DNA from 3 places in the Corynebacterium jeddahense genome. Region 1 is predicted to be linked to each of the others. Evidence: predicted binding sites of a transcription regulator. Region 1 holds the regulator's gene; each other region holds the start of a gene.

Region 1 (7,143 bases):
CACCATCGACGGTAACGACGTCGACGCCTACCCCGCCCTCGAGGCGACGAAGGACGGGGTGAAGGTGACCGTCCACCCGACGAAGGCGGCCGCCGAGGCGTCGATGGTCACGGCGACGCTCACGCTGCTGTTGCGCGAGATCTCCGTCAACGCCGCGCAGATGACGAAGGGGCTGCCGCTGCGCCACAAGGTGGCCGTGGACCGCTACCCGCACGGCGGCGCGGCCGGGCTCGTCGACGACGCGCGCATCGCCGTCATTCGCGACCTTATGTTCGCGCATGGCGGGCCGGTGCGCTCGCCCGAGGAATTCGAGGCGCTCGCCGCCGAAATCAAGCCGGAGGTGCCGGGCGCTGTGCGCCGCGTCGTAGTCACACTCGCCCCGGCCCTGGCGGAGTACGCCAACCTCGCCGCCGAGCTGGAGCAGTGGGACGGCCCCGCCATCGACGACATGCGCGGCCAGCTCGCGTTCTTCCTGCCGAAGCACGCGGTGACCGTCCACGGCATCGGGCACCTGCAGCACCTGCCCCGCTACATCGACGCGATGCGCATCCGCCTCGAGGACATGCGCCTCGACCCGGACCGCGACGCCGACCGGCAGAGCGTTGTCGACTCGGTGAAGCGCTACCTCGCCGCGAAGATGCAGCGGCTCCCGGCGGGGCGGGAGAAGACGAAGGCGTACAAGGACATCCTCTGGCAGATCGAGGAATTACGTGTGAGCCTGTTCGCGCAGCGCCTGGGCACGCCGAAACCAGTGAGCCAGCGTCGCATCGAGAAGAAGATCGACGCGCTCGCCTAGAAAATCCTCCCTGGAAATCTTCCCTAGAAGTCTTCTCGGTCGCGGCGGCGCATGAGGCGGATCTCCGACTCGAAGTCGTCGGCGCTCTCGAAGGACTTGTACACGGAGGCGAAACGCAGGTATGCGACCTCGTCGAGCGCCCGCAGCGGCTCGAGGACGGCGAGGCCGATCTCGTGGGCGGGCACCTGCGAGCTGCCCTGCGCGCGGACGGTCTCCTCAACCTCCTGGGCGAGCCGCTTGAGCGCGTCGTCCGACACGTCGCGGCCCTGGCAGGCGCGCCGGACGCCGACGATGAGCTTGTCTCTGTCGAACGGCTCGCTCACCCCGTTACGCTTCACCACGGTCAGGACAGCCTTCTCCACCGTGGTAAACCTGCCGCCGCATTCGGTGCACTCGCGCCGGCGGCGGATGGCGGACCCGCCCTCGACAAGGCGCGAGTCGGCGACGCGGGAGTGCTCGTTGTGGCAGAAGGGGCAATACACGGAAGCGGTTCCTCCCCGGATCGGGCCCCGGCATCGAGGCGGTGCGTCTACGCCTTGCGATGTTACCCGCGGGCCCCGCCCGCCCTAACGGCCCCGCGCGTTAGTGCTCGGCGCCCACCGACGCCGAATAGGCCACCTTCGACATCGGCACCTCGTCCCCGCTCGAGAACGCGCCGCCGACGGCCGAGCCGATAATGAGCGCCGCCGTGAGCACGGCGCCGAGCAGGACACTCTCCCGGTTCTCGCGACGCATTTCGAACGAACTTCCCGCCGCCTCCGCGTTGCGGCCGGACCGCTTTACCGAGCGCTCAGAAGTTCGATCGCCAACGGCGATGGTTCGAACAGCGCGGGCGCACGCCGGGCGCCGTGCGGGAGATTCCAGATCCCACACTTCCGCCGGCGGCACGACGGGCGCCTGAACTCGGGTCGGCTTTTTGGCGGCACTTGCTGGGTTAATCACGACTGACATGGTGGTCTCCTTTCTATCCGCGGCACACTGTACTTGCGTCCGCGACACGTTCGAACACGCTCCCGTTAGTATGTTCGAATACGATGACATGTTCGATTTATAGCAGGCGCGCCGATGCGTGTCCACTACAGTGTGCAAATCCTCGAACATGCTTGCCCTCTCTGGTACGTTCGTAGTCGCACCCACCCGCCACAGAAGGAGCCCCCATGGCACGAAAGAAGTCGGAGCCCGCCAACCTCGACATGAGCACGCTGTCGGACCGCCAGCGGCGCATTCTCCAAGTCATCCAGGACGCCGTCGTGCTCCGCGGCTACCCGCCGAGCATCCGCGAGATCGGCGACGCGACCGGTCTGCAGTCCACCTCCTCCGTCGCGTACCAGCTCAAGGAGCTCGAGAAGAAGGGCTTCCTGCGGCGCGACCCGAACAAGCCGCGCGCGGTGGACCTGCGCCACCTGCAGGAGACCACCTCGCCGAAGCCGAAGAAGAAGGCGCAGGAGGCAGCCCCGGAAGACGCGTCGACGGCGCGCTACGTGCCCGTGGTCGGCCAGATCGCGGCCGGCGCGCCGATCCTCGCCGAGGAAAACGTGGACACGTACTACCCCCTGCCGGAGGAGCTGCTCGGCGACGGCGACGTGTTCATGCTCAGCGTGGTCGGCGAATCGATGAAGGACGCGGGCATCCTCGACGGGGACTGGGTGGTCATCCGCTCGCAGCCCGTGGCGGAGGAGGGCGAGTTCGTCGCCGCGCTCATCGACGGCGAGGCGACCGTCAAGGAGTTCCACAAGGACTCGTCCGGCGTGTGGCTCCTCCCCCACAATGAGGCGTTCGCCCCCATCAAGGGCGACGAAGCCGAAATCATGGGGCGGGTCATCTCGGTGTTCCGTACCCTATAGCCAGCTCCCGCTTGCCCGGAGTGGGGGGAATTGGAGGAGGCCTATGTACGCCGAGGAACGCAAGCGCCAGATCGCGTCGCTCACCGCAGTTGAGGGCCGCGTGAGCGTCACCGACCTCGCAGATCGATTCGGGGTCACGGCGGAGACCATCCGCCGTGACCTCGCGGCGCTGCATGAGGAGGGCGTGGTGCACCGCGTCCACGGCGGCGCGGTGGCAAACCAGTCGTTCCTCACCTCCGAGCTCCCCCTCGATGCGCGGGCGAAGGCCTCCTCGGAGGCGAAAAACGCGATCGCCAGTGCCGCGCTACAGTTCCTCCCGGACCACGACGGCGGGGGCATCTTCCTCGATTCCGGCACGACCATCAGCAGCCTCGCTGACCTCATCGCCAAAAACGGGCTCGCCCACGAGTGCTCGATTGTGACGAACTCGTTGCCCACGGCGCTCGAGCTCAGTACCGCGGGGCTCAACGACGTGCAGCTGCTCGGCGGCACCGTGCGTCCGGTCACCCAGGCCGTCGTGGGCAGCACCGCCCTTCGCACGCTCGCGCTGCTGCGCGCGGACGTGGCCTTCATCGGCACGAACGCGCTGACCATCGACCACGGCCTGTCTACCGCGGACGCCCAGGAGGCCGCCGTGAAGACCGCGATGGTCACCAACGCGCGCACCGTGGTGGTGTTGTGCGACTCCACGAAGATCGGCAACGACTACCTCGTCAGCTTCGCCTCGCTCAGCGACGTCGACGTCGTGGTCACGGACGCGGATGCACCGCCCGCGTTCGTGGAGGAACTGCGGGAACACGGCGTCGAGGTTGTGCTCGCCAACGAGGGGTAAACCACACCGCGAACCTCGTTGCCTAAACGGACACAATCGGACATAATTCGGGTGTAACCGGAATAGCAGGCCGTGATGACGGGCTTGTCCTACATGGTGCCCTTCGTGGCCGCCGGCGGCCTCCTGCTCGCGCTCGGGTTCCTCTTCGGTGGCGCCGACATGGCCAACGGCTGGCAGGCGCTGGTGACGGACTACTCGCCCGCTAACCTGCCCGGCCACGACGTCATGGTCGACGGCGAGCTGATCTCGTTCTCCCGGTCCGGGTGGATGCTCTACCTCGGCGCCGTACTCTTCGCCACCGGGCAGATGGCGATGGGCTTCGTCGTGCCCGCGCTGTCCGGCTACATCGGCTACGGCCTCGCCGGGCGCCCCGGCATCGCGCCCGGGTTCGTTGGCGGCGCGATTTCCGTCATGGTCGGCGCCGGCTTCATCGGCGGCCTGGTCACGGGCCTGCTCGCCGGCGTGATCGCCTACTGGATCCAGACGTGGAAGGTGCCGCGCTGGCTCGGCTCGCTCATGCCGGTGGTGATCATCCCGCTGCTTACCTCGCTCATCGTCGGCGTGCTCATGTACCTGCTGCTCGGCTGCCCGCTCGGCGCGATCATGGAGGGCCTGACCAGCTGGCTCGAGTCCATGTCCGGCTCCTCCGCGGTGCTGCTGGGCATCATCATCGGCCTCATGATGTGCTTCGACCTCGGCGGACCGGTGAATAAGGCGGCCTACCTCTTCGGCACCGCGGGCCTGTCGGCGGGCACGCAGGGCGCGTACGAGATCATGGCCGCGGTGATGATCTCCGGCATGGTGCCACCGATCGCCCTGTCCCTGGCCACGTTCCTGCGCAGCAACCTGTTCACCCCCGCGGAGCGGGAGAACGGCAAGTCCGCCTGGCTGCTCGGCCTCTCCTTCGTCTCCGAGGGCGCCATCCCGTTTGCCGCGGCCGACCCGTTCCGCGTCATCCCCGCGATGATGGCCGGCGGCGCGACGGCCGGCGCGATCTCGATGGCCCTCGGCGTGCAGTCGCAGGCGCCGCACGGCGGCGTGTTCGTCATCTTCGCCTACCACCCGTGGTGGGGCATGCTCATCGCGCTCGCGGCCGGCGTGGTGGTCTCCACCGCGGCCGTCATCGCGCTGAAGCAGGTGGCGGCGTCGCCCAAGGCGGCCGTACACTCGTAACCGCAAACGATCGAAAGGACATCAGATTATGGCTTCCAAGACTGTCAAGGTCGGCTCCACTGTCGGGCTGCACGCCCGCCCGGCAACCGTCATCGCGGACGCGGCCGGCGAGTACGACGACGAGATCCTGCTCACCCTCGTGGGCGGCGACGATGACGACGAGACCGACGCCGCCTCCTCCCTCATGATCATGGCGATGGGCGCAGAGCACGGTGACGAGGTCACCGTCACCTCAGACAACGCGGAGGCCGTCGAGGAGATCGCCGCCCTCATTGCGAAGAACCTCGACGAGGAGTAGGCAGCAGCGTTACGACGTTCACCAGCGCTCGCCCCGCACCGGTTTCGCACCGGGCGGCGCGGGCGTTTTTCGCGCGGTTGCCCAGCAGCGCTTAGCGGTACTGCCCCTCGCCGACCGTGTCGTAGATCGAGCGCAGGATCGGGTAAATCGCGATGATGCCGACCGATCCGAGCGCGATGCCCTCGAGGGCGACGCCGCCGAAGTTGAGGGTGAGGTTGACCGGGCCGGCGAACTAGGAAACCACGAACTCCGCGTACTGCTCGGCGAGCACCCGCGGCAGGCGGACGTCGATACGCGTGCCCGCCTCCTCGTACTCCTCGCTGCGCACGGTGCCCTCGTCGTGGACGCGGCTGACCACGTCGCCACGCGTGTAGGGCACCACCATGGTCACGTGCGCGTCGATGGAGTTGAGGTGCTGCTCGATGCGCGCCTCGAGCTCCGCGATGCCCTCTCCGGTGAGGGCGGAGACGAACACGGCGTCGCGCCCGGACTTCTCCAGCGCGTGGCGCAGCTCGGCGAGCACCATCGGGTCCGCGTCGTCGATCTTGTTCACCACCACGATCTCCGGCGGCATCTCGTCGCCGGAATCGCGGGTGACCTCGGCGAGCACGTCGTTGACCGCCTCGATCTGCTTGAGCGGGAACGCGTCGGAGCCATCCACGACGTGGAGCACCAAGTCCGCGCCCGCGACCTCCTCGAGCGTCGACTTGAACGCCTCGACGAGCTGCGTGGGCAGGTGGCGCACGAACCCGACGGTGTCGGTGAGCACGACGTTGCGCCCGTCGGCGAGTTTCGCCCTGCGTGTCGACGGGTCCAGGGTGGCGAACAGCGCGTCTTCCACGAGCACGCCCGCGCCCGTCATCGCGTTGATGAGCGAGGATTTGCCGGCGTTGGTGTAGCCCGCGATGGCGATCTTCGGAATCGAGGAGCGCTGGCGGCGCGCCCGCTTCACCTCGCGCGCGGTGGTCATGTCGCGCAACTGGTGGCGCAGCTTCGCCATCTCGGTGCGCAGGCGGCGGCGGTCCGCCTCGATGCGGGTCTCGCCCGGGCCGCGCAGGCCCACGCCGCCGTTCGAACCGGCGCGGCCGCCGGCCTGGCGCGAGAGGTTGCCGCCCCAGCCGCGGGTGCGGCTGTAGAGGTACTCCATCTGCGCGAGGCTCACCTGCGCCTTGCCCTCGCGGCTCTTCGCGTGCTGGGCGAAGATGTCGAGGATGAGCATCGTGCGGTCGATCACCTTGATCTTCAGCGCCTCCTCGAGCGCGATCATCTGCGAGGGCGAGAGCTCGCCGTCGAAGATCACCGTGTCCACGCCCGTGGCCTGCACGATCTCGCGCAGCTCCGCGACCTTGCCGGAGCCGATGTAGGTGCCGGGATCCGGCTTGTCGCGCTTCTGGTAGAGCATGTCCACGACCTGCGCGCCCGCGGTCTTCGCCAGCGCCGCGAGCTCCCACATGTTCGCTTCCATCTCGGCCGTGGTGCCCTCGGTCCACGCGCCGACGAGGAGGACCTCCTCGAGGCGCAGCTTGCGGTACTCGACTTCGTAGCCGTCCTGCTGTTCCTCGGCGCGCAGCTCCGTCGCCCCGGTGACGGAGCGGAACGCGTTGCGGTCCTCAAGGTCGAGCGAGCCGACGGTCGGCTCAGCGCCGGGCTGGGGCGAATTGTGTCGGAAAGCCTGCCGCAGCAGATCCTCGTGGGCGCGTTCTTCCGGCGTGAGTTCGTCGTGAAGCAATAAATGCTCTTTCGTGGTTACGGAATAGTTCTCTGTCATATCTACCCGATTGAACGCGCGAAGGCCCGCGATTCTTCCGGTGTGGGACGTGCGTCTAGAATCTAGCCCCATGAGCACAGCGATCAGCAGCGACCTCTCATCCATCGGCCTGGCCTTTGACAAGTGGCAGGACGCGGTCGAATCCGCCATTGCCACGAACCGGCTCGCGGTGACCGGCGAGGTGCGCGGCGGGCAACTCATCCAGTACGCCGACCCGTCCGGCGCGCAGCTGAACATCCTCGCGGTCGAGCCGTTCGCCACCTTCGCCGGCTTCGACGCGGTGACGCGCACGTACGCGCACATCACGCCACTCAACGACGTGGTCGCGCTCGCCGACATCGTCGACCCGCGCGGCGGCGCGATCGCCTCCGCCACCATCAACCTCGCGCAGGAGCCGTTGCTTGTCGACGAGCCCACGCTGGAATGGCAGGA
Region 2 (7,143 bases), 1.0 Mb from region 1:
CGCGATCACCGCGTTCATGGTGAACTTCCGCCACATCTTCTACGGCCTCACCTACCCGCGCCACGTGATCCGCCGCGGCCTGCCGTCCGCGTACGCCACCTACGCGCTCACCGACGAGGTCTACGCCATCACCTCCACCCTGCGAGGCCCGGCCACCGGCGCGCGGCTGCTTACCATCACCATCGTCTGCCAGCTCGCCTGGGTCGGCGCGGGCATCGTCGGCGCCCTCGCCGGCGCGGTCATCCCGCCGAACCTCGAGGGCTTCGACTTCGCCCTCACCGCACTGTTCGCGGTCCTCGCGTTCGAGGCGTTCCAGGCCAGCCGCGACGTCTCCGCGCCGCTCATCGCCGCGGCCCTCGCGGTCCTCGCCGCGCTGATTGTCCCGGGGCAGGTGGTCATCGTCGGCCTCCTCTCCTACTTTCTCGTCCTCGTCGTGCGTTTTTGGGCACCGCGTATCGACGACACCCTCACCTGGCGGCTGCCATGACCAACTACGGCCTCCCCGACGGCGTCACGCTCGGCATGGTGGCGGCGGTGCTGATACCGGCAGGCGTCGTTACGCTGTTGCTTCGAGCGCTGCCGTTTTCACTGCTCCGCGTGCTCAAAGGCAGCCCCTTCATCGAGTTCCTCGCCCTGCTCATGCCCGTCGGCGTGATGACGGTCCTCGTCGTCTACACCCTCAGCGGCTTCGCCGGAGACCCGGCCCGACTGTGGGCCGCCCTTGCCGCGCTCGCGGTGACGCTGGTGCTGCACTGGTGGAAACGGCGCGCTGACCTGTCGATTCTCGGCGGCACCGCGCTGTACATGGTGCTGGTGAACTTGGTGCTGTAGCTGGGGTTACGCGTCGGCGAAGGCGACCTCCTCGTCCATGAGGGCGTTGTACTCGTCCATCGTCATCGCGTTGTCGCACCGCTGCGCCATGGAGTAGTTCCGGGAGACGAACCTGGTGCCGTCGCCGTAGATGAAGTGGATGTCCGCGTCCTCTTTGACGGTTTGGAGGTATCCCTCCGTAACCAGCGAGTGGCACGCGGAGCACAGCGGGAGGAGGTTCTCCAAGTCGGTGTGGCCGCCGTTCGCCCAGTCCAGGATGTGGTGCATCTCGATGAACCTGGTGTGCGTGCACCCCGGCGCCGCGCATTGCCCGCCCCACATGGTGAGCAGCGCGTTGACCTGCGCGGGATTGACCAGCCGGAACTGCCGGCCGGTGTTAAGGATCAGCCCCGTCTCGTCCACCGTGGACACGCGCATGTTGGCGTTGGCGAGGATGTTCGCGATGGCCATGCTCGGCGCCCCGAGGTTGTTCGGCATGTAGGCGCGCCCGTCCATGGTCGCGGTGATGTTCACGTGCGCCGCGGGCGTGGTCAGCGAGTTCCGCGGGTTCGTGCGGATCATGTGCACCATACCCATCAGCGCGTTGACCAGGATGCGCCCGATCGGCAGGCCGTACCCGGACGCGGTCTGGCGCGCCTGCACGGTCTCCTCGATGTCCATCACCGCGTCCCGCGCCTCGTCGACCGCGTCCTCCTCTTCCGGATCGCCCCCCTCGAGCACCTCGTCGAGGTCGTAGTAGGCGATCTCGCCGAGCTTCAGCGCGGCCATAAACGCCGCCCCGTCCGCCGGGTTGAGATTGCCGTGGAACGAAATGTCGCCGTTGTCGCGCGCGTGTAGGCGCAGGTAGTACTCCGGCGGGTCCTCCTCCCCTTCCCCCTCGGGTTCGCGCCCGGCAAGCGCCCGTTCCAGCTCGTGGTAGCCGAGCTTGAGCGCGAGGCTCACCAGCTCCTCCTCGTTTTCCTCGTTGAGGTACTTCAGCAGCAGCCTCACGGTCGAATAGCTGAGCTCGCCCTCGCGGAAGTGCCGCGCGAGGTGCTGAAACCTGCCGATCCGATGCGCGACGTGCACATATTCGTACGCCGTCGACGAGGAGATTGCGAGCCTGCGCACCAGAAACTGAGCGGTCGTCGTCGCGCCGCATTCGTGAGCGAGTTCGAGACAGTCAAACAGTCGGATCGCCTCAAGCAGATCAGCTTTGCTCCGCGTCATCGCGGTGTGCGCAGCCTCAATTTCCCGGGTCAACGACGTAGCAATGTTCTCCGCAGCGGGCGTGTTCGTCTCGGTCATGATGGCCCTTTCTTAGTCGATTAAAAGTTCGATGTGGAACATTATAAAAGTGCTGCCGATATTAGCTCTGAGCTGGGAAAACGAGGTTTATAACTTGCACTATAAACCGCTGTTTTGAGGCCTGTTTTCGCACTTGCTTATCGACGTTCCTTCGGCCCTCCACGCCCCCGCCTTCAGATGCGTGTGTGTTTCGAGCCCGAACTCCGCATTGCGGACAAGTTGGGCGCCACCAACTAACCCGCTGCGGCCTGGCCTTACCTGTGAAGAACTGATCCGGAACTCCGCATTGCGGAATCGTTGGGTGCGACCAAGTAACTATGGCGGGTGCTGGGCTGATCCGACGTGAACACTCCACATTGCGGACTCGTGGGTATTGACCAACCGTCGCACGCCCGCAACTCAGCGTTGCGGACAAGTTGGTGGTGTGCCAGTAGATCAGTCGCTACCCCACTCCGCATTGCGGACAAGTGGGGCGCGACCAACCAACTTGCTGTGGCCTGGCCATACTTGAGGAACTGATCCGGAACTCCGCATTGCGGACTCGTGGGGTGCGACCAAGTAACTATGGCGGGTGCTGGGCTGATCCGACGTGAACACTCCACATTGCGGACTCGTGGGTATTGACCAACCGTCGCACGCCCGCAACTCAGCGTTGCGGACAAGTTGGTGGTGTGCCAGTAGATCAGTCGCTACCCCACTCCGCATTGCGGACAAGTGGGGCGCGACCAACCAACTTGCTGTGGCCTGGCCTTACCTGTGAGGAACTGATCCGGAACCCCGCATTGCGGACTCGTGGGTATTGACCAACCGTCGCACGCCCGCAACTCCGCATTGCCTCCACATTGCGGACAAGTTGGGCGCCACCAACTAACCCGCTGCGGCCTGGCCTTACCTGTGAGGAACTGATCCGGAACCCCGCATTGCGGACTCGAGGGTATTGACCAACCGTCGATGGAGTCGCACCCCCACACTCCGCATTGCGGACAGGTGGCGCGCGACCAACTCACTGCCGACCTCACAGAACCCGCACTGCATAACGACTACGCTCCAGTTGGTGGGGGCGGCCGGAGGTGCGTCGATACGCGGGGGCTAATGCGGGAACTTGGCGGCGGCCTCGGCCCAGAGCGCCTCGAACTCCTCCTCGCTGAGGCGGGTTGCGGTGATGCCGTCGAGGGCGGCGTAGGTGTCGGGGTGCGGGACGGTGTCCATCGGCTGGTTGGCCTGGCCGATGACGCGGCCGTCGACGTAGATGCCGGTGATGGTCTCGGCGGGGTCGAGTTCGATCATGCGGAGCATGGCGCATTCGCGGGGTGAGAGTTCCTCGAGCTCGGCGATGTTGATGAGCTCGCCGCCGAGGTCGGGGACGCGGTAGTGGGTGCGGACGAAATGTTTCACGTGAAACTCCTACTGGGCATCGTGCTGCGAGACGCGCGAGACGTACGCGGAGCAGATGATGAGCTGGGACATGTGGTAGATCATCAGCGGGATGATCATGACGCCGAGCGACGCGCCGCCAAAGATGACGGTGGCCATGGGCAGGCCGGTGGCCAGCGACTTCTGTGTGCCGCACATTTGGACGGCGATGCGATCCTCGCGAGGGAAGCCGAGGGCGGCAGGCAGCGCGTTGGTGAGCCACAGCATGGCGCCGACGAGGGCGCAGGCGAAGACGACGAGGAAGAGGATCTCCCACAGGGACACGTTCGACCACACGCCGGAGACGACGCCCTTGGAAAACGCGGAGTAGACGACCATCCAAATGGAGCCGCGGTCGACGATCTTGGTGGCCTTCGACTGCGCGAGCTCCCCCACCCGCGGCACGAAGTTGTGCGCGAGTTGCCCGAAGACGAACGGCAGGAGCAGCTGGAGGCCAATGTCGCCGAACACGGAGGCGTCGACGTGCACGCCGTCGCCCGCGCCCATGAGCCACATCACGAGCAGTGGCGTGGCGACGACGCCGACAAGCGACGACAACGACGCCGCCACCACCGCGCCGGAAACGTTGCCGCGCGCCACGCCGGTGAGCGCGACGGAGGACTGGACGGTGGAGGGGACGAGGGTCATGAAGAGGAGGCCCTGGTAGAGGTCCTCGGAGATGATCGCCGTGGTGGGGCGCGCGAGGAGGCCGACGACCGGGTAGATGACGAACGTGAAGGCCAGGATCATGGCGTGGAGGCGCCAGTTGGTCAGGCCCTTGATCGCCTCCTGCGTGGACAGGCGGGCGCCGTAGAGGAAGAACAGCAGGGCGATGGCGAGCTTGACGGCAACGGCGAAGCCGTCCGCGAAGCCGCCGCGCGCGGGGACGAGGAAGGCGAGCACCGCCGCGATGACGATGCCGACAAGGAGCGGGTCGACCTTCTTCATCAGCCGGCCGGGTTCTCCGCGGAAACCTTGTCGCCGTTGTCCTTGAGCTCAACCTTGCGCAGGCCGGACAGCGCCGGGCCGGCGACGCGGTCGCCTGTGGCGATGTCGAAGGTGGAGCCGTGGGCGGTGCACTTCACCTTGTCCCCCTCCACCTTCGTGATCTTCTTCTGCTGGTGGGGGCAGACGCTCGAGTAGGCGACGTAGTTGCCCGCGGTGGGCTGGGCAATGATGAAGCGGTCGAGGATGACTGCCGAGCCGACGGGGACGTCGGTCTTGGCGATGTCTTCGGGCGCCTCCTCCCCGCACGCGGCGAGGAAGGCGCCGGCGAACGTAGTGGCGGTGCCGAGCAGGAACATGCGACGTGAACAGGTCATGGTGCCAGCGTAGCCCCCTTCATCGCGCCCACGTACTCCGTCAGCTCCCGCTTCAGCGCGTCCATGTCCGCGACGCGGTTGCCGTCGAGGTGGCGGGCGATGATGTTTGTGATCGCGGAGCCCGTGATGGCGCCCGCGGCCCCGGCGGCGATGGCGTCGCGCACGTGCTCCGGCTTCGAAATACCGAAGCCGAGGAGCACCGGGGCGCCGCCGAAGGCTTGCACATTATCGACGACGTCCCGCAAGCCCTCCACCGTCGCCTCCTTCTCGGCGCCGGTGACGCCGTCGCGCGAGATCGCGTAGATGTAGCCACGGGAGTTCGCGGCGACTCCCTCGAGCGTCTCCTTCGACGCCTTCGCGGGCGCAATGAAGATCGGGTCGATGCCCGCCCGCTCGGCGGCTGCGGTGAACGGCGCGGATTCCCGGACGGGGACGTCGGGAAGCAAGATGCTGTCGGCGCCCGCCTCCTTGAACTCGCTGTAGAAACGGTCGAGGCCGCGCGTGAACGCGACGTTGGCGTAGATGAGCATGCCGATGGGCAGGTCCGGGTAGCGCTCGCGGATGGTGCGCACTTGGGCGAGTGCCTTATCGACGGTCGCACCTCCGGCGAGTGCACGCACGTGCGCGCCCTGGATGGCGGGCCCGTCGGCGACCGGGTCGGAGAACGGCACGCCGAGTTCGAGGGCGTCGGCGCCGGCGTCGACGACGGCGGAGATGATTTCCTCCGCGTCCTCCGGGTTCGGGTCGGACAGCATGACGAAGGGGACGAAGGCGCCCTCCCCCGTGGCGAAGCGTTGCTCGTAGCGGTTCATCGGTTCTGCTCCTTCTGCTCCAGGGTGGCGCGCACGTGCGCAATGTCTTTGTCGCCGCGGCCGGACAGCCCGACGAGGATGTGCAGGGGTTCGGCGTCGGCGGGGTGCTCGGCCGCGCGCCTGAGTGCGTAGGCGAGCGCATGCGAGGACTCGAGCGCGGGGATGATGCCCTCGTGGCGCGAGAGCAGCTGGAAGGCGTCGAGCGCTTCGTCGTCGGTGACGGGCACGTAGGTGGCGCGGCCCGACTTGGCCAAGTGGGCGTGCTCGGGGCCCACCGCCGGGTAGTCCAGGCCGGCGGAGATGGAGTAGGACTCCTCCACCTGCCCGTCGCCGTCGCGCATGAGGTACGAGTACGTGCCGTGAAGGATGCCGGTCGTGCCCGCGGCGATGGCGGCGCCGTGCTTGCCGTGGCCGAAGCCCTCCCCGCCGGGCTCGGCGCCGACGAGTTGGACGCTGGCGTCGTCGATAAAGTCCGCGAACATGCCGATGGCGTTGGAGCCGCCGCCGACGCAGGCGGTGACGACGTCGGGAAGCCGGCCCGTGCGCTCGAGGATCTGGGCGCGCGCCTCGGTGGAGATGACGCGGTGGAACTCCTTGACGATCTTCGGGAACGGGTGCGGCCCCGCCGCCGTGCCGAGCAGGTAGTGGGACTCGTGGAAGGTGGCGGTCCAGTCGCGCAGCGCCTCGTTCACGGCGTCCTTGAGGGTGCCCGCGCCGGACTCGACGCCGACGACCTCCGCGCCCATGAGCCGCATGCGGTACACGTTCGGCTCCTGGCGCTGCATGTCGGTCTTGCCCATGTAGATGACGCAGTCGAGGCCGAGCAGCGCGCACGCGAGCGCCGTGGCGGTGCCGTGCTGGCCGGCGCCGGTCTCGGCGATGATTCGCGTCTTGCCCATCTTCTTCGCCAGCAGCGCCTGGCCGATCACCTGGTTGGTCTTGTGCGCGCCGCCGTGGACGAGGTCCTCGCGCTTGAGAAAGATGCGCGCGTTGCCGTCGAGCGGCAGGTTGCGGCACTCGGTGAGCGGGGTGGGCCGGCCGAGGTAGTCGCGCAGGAGGGCGCGGTACTCGGCCATGAACGCCTCGTCGTTGAAGGCGTCGACGAAGGCGCGTTCGAGCTGGTCCAGCGCCGGGATGAGCGACTCGGGCACGAACTGGCCGCCGAACTCGCCGTAGTAGGCAGGAAGCAGAGTCATGGGAGTGTCCTTTTAGTAGTGGAAGTTTCGGATGGTGGCGAAGGCTTGCCGCAGCGCGCCCGCGTCCTTCTCGCCGCGCGGGTTCTCGAAGCCGGAGTTGAGGTCGAGGCCGAGGCAGCCGACGCGGAGAGCCTCCTCGAGGTTGCCGGGGTTGAGCCCGCCCGCGAGCAGCGCATTCGTGGTGCCCACCCGCGACCAGTCGAAGGCCTCGCCGGTCCCCCCTGCCCCGGCATCGAGCACTAGCGTATCGACGAGCTCCGCCACCTCCCCCGCAACCTCAGC
Region 3 (7,143 bases), 180 kb from region 1:
GCGGTGGTTGCCGCTGCCCTGAAACGCGAGGGCGACGATTATCGACGCCCCGACGGTGATCCGCTGCACCCACACTGGGGGGCGGAACGCGCCAGCGAGCGAGATGATCGAGGCGTAGTACCAGGGCAGCGTCACGGCGTTGGTGGCGAACGCGACGGCGTACGCGGCCGTGGTGCCGGCGACGGCGTCGCGCCCGTACTCGCGGCCCTCGCGCGGGCGGTAGATCCACCACACCGCGACGAGCCCGGCGAGCATGAGCACGCTGCACACCGCGCGGGTCACGTTGAGGACGGCGTTGTAGCGGAACGTATCGTCGAAAAGCTGGAGCAACGGGGTGAGCAGCTCCGCGGCCAGAGTGGGGCCTGCGAGGGGGTTGATCACCTTCGAGTTGCCGGAGAGCTGCTCCACCCAGCCCCACGAGGAGCCGCACACCCACGTCACCGCCTCGAGCACGGCGGCGGTGACGGCGGCGGCCCAGGCGCCGCACGGCAGGATGCTCAGCCACTTGCCGCGGCGCTTCGCCATGAGCCAGACGACGAAGGGGAGGGCCACCGCCGCGGTGGCCTTGAGCGAGACGGCGAGCGCGATGAGCGCGATGCCCGGCGTGCACCGGCGCATGCGCAGGCAGGCGAGCAGGCCGACGTTGACCAGGCCGACCATGACCGCCTCGTTGTGCATGCCACCGATGAGGTGCAGCAGCATGACCGGGTTGGCCACGCCGAGCCAGAGCGCGAGCCCCGGGTCCCCGCCGACGGCGCGCGCGATGCGGGGCACGCTCCACGCGATGAGCGCGAAGCCGGCGAGCGCGATGCAGCGGTAGGCGATGACGCCCGCCGTGACGTTGTCGCCGACGAGCGTGGTCACCGCGCGGCCGATGCCGAGGTGGAGCGGGCCGTACGGGGTGGTGGTGTTGCGCCAGTCGTGGGAGACTTCCCAGAGGTACGGGCCGGGGTTGATGGCCGCGCCCTCGGTGTAGGGGTCGAAACCGTCGCGCAGCATCGCGCCCTGCATAAGGTAGGAGTAGACGTCGCGCGACAGGATCGGGGCGCTCAGCGCGAGCGGGGCGGCCCACGCCACGACGGCGCGCCGCACCTCGGCAGCCGTTGGGCGGGTGCGCCAGAGCCACACCCAGCAGACGACGAGCGCGACGATGCCCGCGGTGAGCGAAGTGTCCATGAGCCCCCGGCCGTGGCCGTACGTGAGCTGCTCGAGGCCCACCTCGCGCATGAGGCCGCCGCGGTAACGCGTTGCGCCGGCGCCGAACGAGCCGATGGCGATGAGGGCGCACGCGTAGACGCCTACGGTCGTGGGGGTTGCCCGCATCACATGCGCCGGTCCGTGGCCTTGCGGGCGAGCGCGGTGAGCGCCTGCGCCGCGTCGTCGTCGACCCCGTCGAGGTGGCGCAGGCCCGAGGCCGTGAGCTCGTTGATGCGGGCCTCCACGGCGTCTTCGGCGCCACTGTCGCGGATGAGCTGCGCGAGGCGGGCGAGGCCTGCCGGGTCGCTGACCTGGCCGATGCCGTCGCGCAGCTCTTGCGCGGCGGACGGGTCGTGCTCGTCGAGTAGCTCGAGCGCGGTGGCGAAAAGCACGGTGCGCTTGCCCTCGCGCAGGTCGTCGCCCGCGGGCTTGCCGGTGACGGCCGGGTCGCCGAAGACACCAAGCAGGTCGTCGCGGAGTTGGAAGGCGATGCCGATGTCGCGCCCGTAGCCGCGGAAGGCCTCGATCGTCGTGTCGTCCGCGCCGGCCAGTGCCGCGCCGAGGTGCAAGGGGCGCTCGATGGTGTAGGCGGCGGTCTTGAACCGGTTGACCCGGTCCGCTAGCTCCGCCGACTCGCTGCCGCGGCTCTCCAGCATCATGTCGAGCAGCTGGCCGCCGATGACCTCGGTGCGCATCCCCACCCACGGCTCCGCGGCGCGCTCGAGCGCGGCGAGCGAGACGCCGGAGTAGCGCCACATGTCCTCGGCCCAGGCGAGCGCGAGGTCGCCGAGCAGGATGGCCGCGTTGACGCCGTAGGCCGCCGCGCTGCCGCGCATCCCTCGCTCGCGGTGGTCCGCTTCGAGGGCGCGGTGGACCGTCGGGTGGCCGCGCCGGGTGTCGGAGGCATCGATGATGTCGTCGTGGACGAGCGCGCACGCCTGGATGAGCTCGAGCGAGCTCATCGCCCGCAGTACCGCGTCGGGGTCTTCGTCGCCCTTGGCCAGGCCGCCGGCGCCGGCGAACCCCACCCAGCCGAAGCTCGGGCGCATCCGCTTGCCGCCTTCGAGGACGAACGCCCGGAGGTACTCCACGGCCTCGGCGACGGGTTCGCCGATCGTGGCGACCGCCTCGGCCCTGTCCTCGAAGAACGCCGCGAGGTTGCGTTCTACCGCCCCGGGGATCGCGTCGAGCCCCAGTTGTTCTGGCCGAAGTTGTTCTGCCACGTGTGCTGCTCCTCGCCTCGTTGTTGTACCCCCACAACCCTACTGTGCGCCCGCGGAACCATACTGCGCGCCCGCGAGGTCGAGCGCGAGGATGGCAAACGGGCGCGAGTCGCCGTCGTAGAGGAAGTTGCGGGCGACGTCCGTGAACCCGAACGCGCGGTAGAGGCGGAACGCGTTGTTCGCTTCGCCGGCAACCTCGGGGGTTGACAGGAGCGCCCAGCGCGTCGGCGCGGCGCGCAGCAGCTCGGTGAGCAGGCGCTTCCCGATGCCCCGGCCTTGGTACGACGGCGAGACGTGGATCTCCGCCACCTCGAAGTAGTCGGCAAGCATCTCGCGGTCGCGCTGCGTGGGGCCGCCCAGCTCGTGCATCGCGCGCACGAGCTGGCGGTCCCACCAGCGCTCCCGCGTGCCGATGAACCCGTACGCGACGCCGACGATAACGCCGTCGTCCACGGCGGCGAGCGCGGTGAAGCCGGGGGAGCGTACCTCGCCCTTCCACACGCGGATGCGCCCGGTGCGTATCGACGGCGCGTAGCCCATCGCCTCCATATAGATATCGACAAGCGTCGGGGCGAGCATGGCGAACTCGGCCGGGGAGAGGCGCTGGATGGAAACGGTCACCTCACCATCGAATCACGTTGGGGCGCGGGGCGGGAGGAAACGGGAGATATAGAACGTATGTTCGCATGTCTCCGGGGTGGTGTCGAACGGCTGTTTTATGGTGCGGGCATTCAGAAAGGACGTCACCCCGCTCGCGAGCGGGCAACGAAAGGAAGAACAATGCACAGTGTCATCTCCGCCACCACGGGCAAGACGTACGGCGCGGGTGCGGCCGTCTCGCGCGGCGAGCAGTTCCTCGACACCGCCGAGGCGCTCCTCGCGCAGGCGCACGGCGACTTCGAGGAGGGCAGCTACGACCTGGCGATGGAAAATGCCTACCGCGCGGCGCTGCGGGTGGCCGGCGCGTGGTGCAGCCGCTCGCCGGCACTGCGCAAGCGCAAGCGGCTGCCCACAAGCGCCTGGGACAAACTGGCGCTCACGGGTGAGGAGGGTGCCACGTGGGCGAAGCGGTTCGCGGCGTACTCCGCGCAGCGGGGCAGGGTCGCCTCTGGAATCGAGACCAACCCCGGCGCCGCCGTCGTGCTCGAGCTCATCGGCCACGCTGAGGCGTTCCTGTTCGAGGCGCGGCCCGAGGCGGGGGCGCTGGCGGCGTAGCCCGGAGGGGAGGAGGGGAACAACTGCCGGGCCCGTGCCGTTATACAGTTGTTGTGACCGGCGGAAGAGATCCGCCGAACAGCTGGGAACGGGAGTGAGAGCAGTGTCGCTATCAGAGCAGGAAATGCGCGCTCTGCGCGAGATCGAGCAGTCGCTGTTCGCGGAGGACCCCCAGTTCGGCAGCACTGTTGCTACCGAGACGGGGATGAGTTCCGCGCCGCAGACGGGGCGGCTGACCATGCGCAGCTTTGCCCTCATCGTGCTCGGCATCGTCATGTTGCTCGGCGGCGTCGCGCTCGCGTCGTGGAGCACGTGGACTGTGCTCCTCAGTATCGCTGGCTTCGCGGTAATGCTCTTCGGCGGCGTCATGGCGCTGTGCACCCCGGCATCCGCGCGTAGCCCGCAGGCGCGCCGGGCGCCCGCCCAGCAGCGCTCGCAGCGCGGCGCGAGCATGGAGGAGAGCTTCCGCAGGAGGTTTGAGGACCGCCAGTAGCGTCCCGCCCCAGCGGAGCGCCTGCCCACACGTGGGCAGGCGCTTTTTTCGTGCCCCACTTCGCCCCACTGCGGCGCCCCACTCTCGCCCACTGGTCGGTGCGAGGGGTCCCGCGCACGCCACGGACCCGGAAATGGAGCGGCGTGTGGGGCGGAACATGTCCCGTGGGATGCGTGTGGCTCCGGAGCTCGGGTACTTCCCCCACGCCAAAACTACCCATGTGATCAGCAAAAACGCCGACACGCCCCCACTTTTTCGCGCGGAATGTGGCGGATGTGGGGGAAAGTGGGTTAAAGTGGGCGACAGCGGAGTGAAGTGGTGTGCATCTTGACTACGTGCACACCGTGGAACGAAGCCGAGAGAACTCCATAGCCAACAGTCCAAAGGTGAAGGAAGGTAGGTCGCCGGATGTTTCTGGGAACCTACACTCCCAAGCTCGACGACAAAGGTCGCTTGACGCTGCCCGCGAAGTTCCGAGAGGACCTCGCGGACGGGTTGATGGTGACCAAGGGGCAAGACCACTCGCTCGCGGTGTACCCCCGCGACGAGTTCGCCTCCCGCGCCCGCAAGGCCGCGGCGGCGTCGCGCACGAACCCGAAGGCGCGCGCGTTCATCCGCAATCTGGCTGCCAGTGCGGATGAGCAGACGCTGGACGGCTCCGGGCGTATCACCTTGTCCCCGGCGCACCGGGAGTACGCAAACCTGTCGAAGGAATGCGTGGTCATCGGTTCGGTGGATTTTCTCGAGATCTGGGACCTCGAGTCCTGGAATAAGTATCAAGAAGAGACGGAAGCCGCGTTCTCCGCGGCGGACGACGACGACATTCTCTCCGGTCTGCTGTAGGACTGACTACCCCGCGGCAGGCGGCACAGGAGAGCGTGTACGGACTCTGTCCGGGGCGAGAAGCGTTCTGGTGTACTTCCCCGACATCAGAACAGCCGCCCCGGGCAGGGCTCTATGCGCTCCCCGCACTGGGACGCACGGCAATCGCACCACACCACTTCAGGATCGTTAGGCAAACGGAGGGATCGGACATGGCGCACCACACGCTCGCCGACGACCCTCACGGCCACGTTCCCGTGATGCGCGACCGCATGGCCGAGCTCCTCGCGCCGGCCGTCGAGCGGTTCGGCGCGGACGCCGTGCTCATCGACGGCACCCTCGGCGCCGGCGGCCACACCGAGCACTTCCTCACCGTCTTCCCCGACGCCCGCGTCATCGGCGTGGACCGGGACCCGAACGCGCTCGCCCAGGCGTCCGAGCGCCTCGCGCCGTTCGGTGAGCGCTTCACCCCAGTGCAGATGCGTTTCGACGCCGTCGGCGACGCCATCGCAAACAACGACGGCCCCGTCTTCGACACCGCGCGCGAGCGCGGGATCGCGGGCGCCCTGTTCGACCTCGGCGTGTCCTCCATGCAGCTGGACCAGGAGGAGCGCGGCTTCTCCTACCGCGGAGACGCGCCGCTGGACATGCGCATGGACCCCACGACCGGGATCACCGCCGCGGAGGTGCTCAACACCTACAGCCACGGTGACCTCGCGCGCGTGCTGAAGACATACGGCGACGAGCGCTTCGCCGGCAAGATCGCCTCCGCGATCGTCGCCGAGCGCGAGCGCGAGCCGTTCGACCGCGCCGGCCGGCTCGTGGAGCTGCTCTACGACACGATCCCCGCTGCGACCCGACGCACCGGCGGCCACCCCGCGAAGCGCACCTTCCAGGCGCTGCGCATCGAGGTGAACCGCGAGCTCGAGGCCGTGGAGAACGTCGTGCCCGTGATCACCGGCCTGCTCGGCGTCGGCGGGCGCGCGGTGTTCATGAGCTACCAGTCACTGGAAGACAAGATCGTCAAAGCCGCGTTCGCCGACCTCACCGCGTCGAAGACCCCTGCCGGCCTGCCCCTCGACCTGCCCGGCACGGAGCCGGCCTTCCGCACCGTGACGCGCGGCGCGGAGAAGGCGCCCGCCGAGGAAATCGAGCGCAACCCTCGCGCCGCGCCGGTTCGGGTGCGCTGCATCGAAAAACTCCGCCCCACCTCCCAACCACGCTAAAGGACACTAGCCATGGCACGACAGACCCGCACCGCCGTCCGCCCCGCGACGGACACCCGCGCGCCGGGGCGCACGCCGCGCCGCACCGAGCACCCGATGCCGGGTGTCAAGCCCCACGTGCCGCACCCCAAGGCCCGCGGCCGCCTGGGCTCCCAGCAGGTTGTGTCCGTCCGCGGTCGCCGCGTGGCGTCGACGCCGCAGGCGCAGTCGCGCTTCTCCTCGCTCTCGCAGATCGCGCTGCCGCTGCTCTTCGTCGGCATTGCGCTCGCGATGGTGCTCTCCGGCGTGGCCACCTCGCAGACCTTCACCATCCAGCAGCTCCAATCGCAGGAGCGCGACTTGACGAACCAGGTGGAGTCGCTCAACCGCGACCTCGAGCAGCGCCGTTCCGCCGCGCACATCGCGGAGCGGGCGGAGGCCGCGGGCATGGTCGTGCCCGCCGAGCCCGGCATCGTCACGGTCGACGCGGAGGGCCACGCCGAGGAACGACAGCCGTTCAACCCGGAGGCGTCGGCAAAGCTCGCGGACGTCAACGGCGACGCCATCGGCAAGGCCCGCGCGTCGAGCGACGACAAGGCCACGAGCGAGCTGGGCGACTCGCTGACGCAGCGCCCGGGCGGCCGCACGCTCGGCGCGAACCAGCCGGGCCAGCCGGCCCAGCCCGCGCCGCAGCAGTTCGCGAACGTCGCGCCGTACCAGTCCAACGCGGCCGCCCGGCCGTAGCCCGCGTGGCACCACCGCGGGGCCGGTCACGCGGTGCATGATGGAGCAAGTATTTCCGCCGGAGAAAGGATGGGCGAACGCACGTGGGTAGTACAGCGCGCTCTGCATCTTCCGGCGCACCCCGCGGCCAGCAGAACATCACGAGCCGGCGCGTCTACGTCCTCGCCCTCATCTTCCTCGCGGTGGCGGCGCTGCTCATCGGCCGCCTGTTCTGGGTTCAGGTCGTCATCGGCGACGAGCTGCG

The links. The regulator LexA, encoded in region 1, represses DNA repair genes until DNA is damaged. The targets are predictions, from matches to a motif close to CGAACANNTGTTCG.
Region 2: a site for LexA is predicted at 2,136-2,149, ahead of CJEDD_RS12145 (HNH endonuclease signature motif containing protein). Genes of this name have one in related genera too.
Region 3: a site for LexA is predicted at 3,092-3,105, ahead of CJEDD_RS08410 (SAV_6107 family HEPN domain-containing protein). Genes of this name have one in related genera too.

The regions. Positions count from the first base shown of each region.
Region 1 covers NZ_CP063194.1:1,546,521-1,553,663, forward strand. The annotation lists gene hrpA (ATP-dependent RNA helicase HrpA) at 1-796, shown strand, start outside; gene nrdR (transcriptional regulator NrdR) at 820-1,278, opposite strand; gene CJEDD_RS07555 (hypothetical protein) at 1,379-1,747, opposite strand; gene lexA (transcriptional repressor LexA) at 1,954-2,640, shown strand; gene CJEDD_RS07565 (DeoR/GlpR family DNA-binding transcription regulator) at 2,684-3,472, shown strand; partial or broken gene CJEDD_RS07570 (PTS fructose transporter subunit IIC) at 3,539-4,645, shown strand; gene CJEDD_RS07575 (HPr family phosphocarrier protein) at 4,674-4,943, shown strand; gene hflX (GTPase HflX) at 5,176-6,711, opposite strand; gene CJEDD_RS07585 (hypothetical protein) at 6,794-7,143, shown strand, end outside.
Region 2 covers NZ_CP063194.1:2,543,280-2,550,422, reverse strand. The annotation lists gene CJEDD_RS12155 (AzlC family ABC transporter permease) at 1-487, shown strand, start outside; gene CJEDD_RS12150 (branched-chain amino acid transporter permease) at 484-831, shown strand; gene CJEDD_RS12145 (HNH endonuclease signature motif containing protein) at 838-2,118, opposite strand; gene CJEDD_RS12140 (hypothetical protein) at 3,208-3,513, opposite strand; gene CJEDD_RS12135 (bile acid:sodium symporter family protein) at 3,523-4,479, opposite strand; gene CJEDD_RS12130 (Rieske (2Fe-2S) protein) at 4,479-4,853, opposite strand; gene trpA (tryptophan synthase subunit alpha) at 4,850-5,665, opposite strand; gene trpB (tryptophan synthase subunit beta) at 5,662-6,861, opposite strand; gene trpCF (bifunctional indole-3-glycerol-phosphate synthase TrpC/phosphoribosylanthranilate isomerase TrpF) at 6,874-7,143, opposite strand, start outside.
Region 3 covers NZ_CP063194.1:1,730,626-1,737,768, reverse strand. The annotation lists gene CJEDD_RS08425 (alpha-(1->6)-mannopyranosyltransferase A) at 1-1,323, opposite strand, end outside; gene CJEDD_RS08420 (polyprenyl synthetase family protein) at 1,323-2,420, opposite strand; gene CJEDD_RS08415 (GNAT family N-acetyltransferase) at 2,460-3,041, opposite strand; gene CJEDD_RS08410 (SAV_6107 family HEPN domain-containing protein) at 3,201-3,635, shown strand; gene CJEDD_RS08405 (DUF3040 domain-containing protein) at 3,760-4,128, shown strand; gene mraZ (division/cell wall cluster transcriptional repressor MraZ) at 4,537-4,971, shown strand; gene rsmH (16S rRNA (cytosine(1402)-N(4))-methyltransferase RsmH) at 5,163-6,176, shown strand; gene ftsL (cell division protein FtsL) at 6,189-6,899, shown strand; gene CJEDD_RS08385 (peptidoglycan D,D-transpeptidase FtsI family protein) at 7,037-7,143, shown strand, end outside.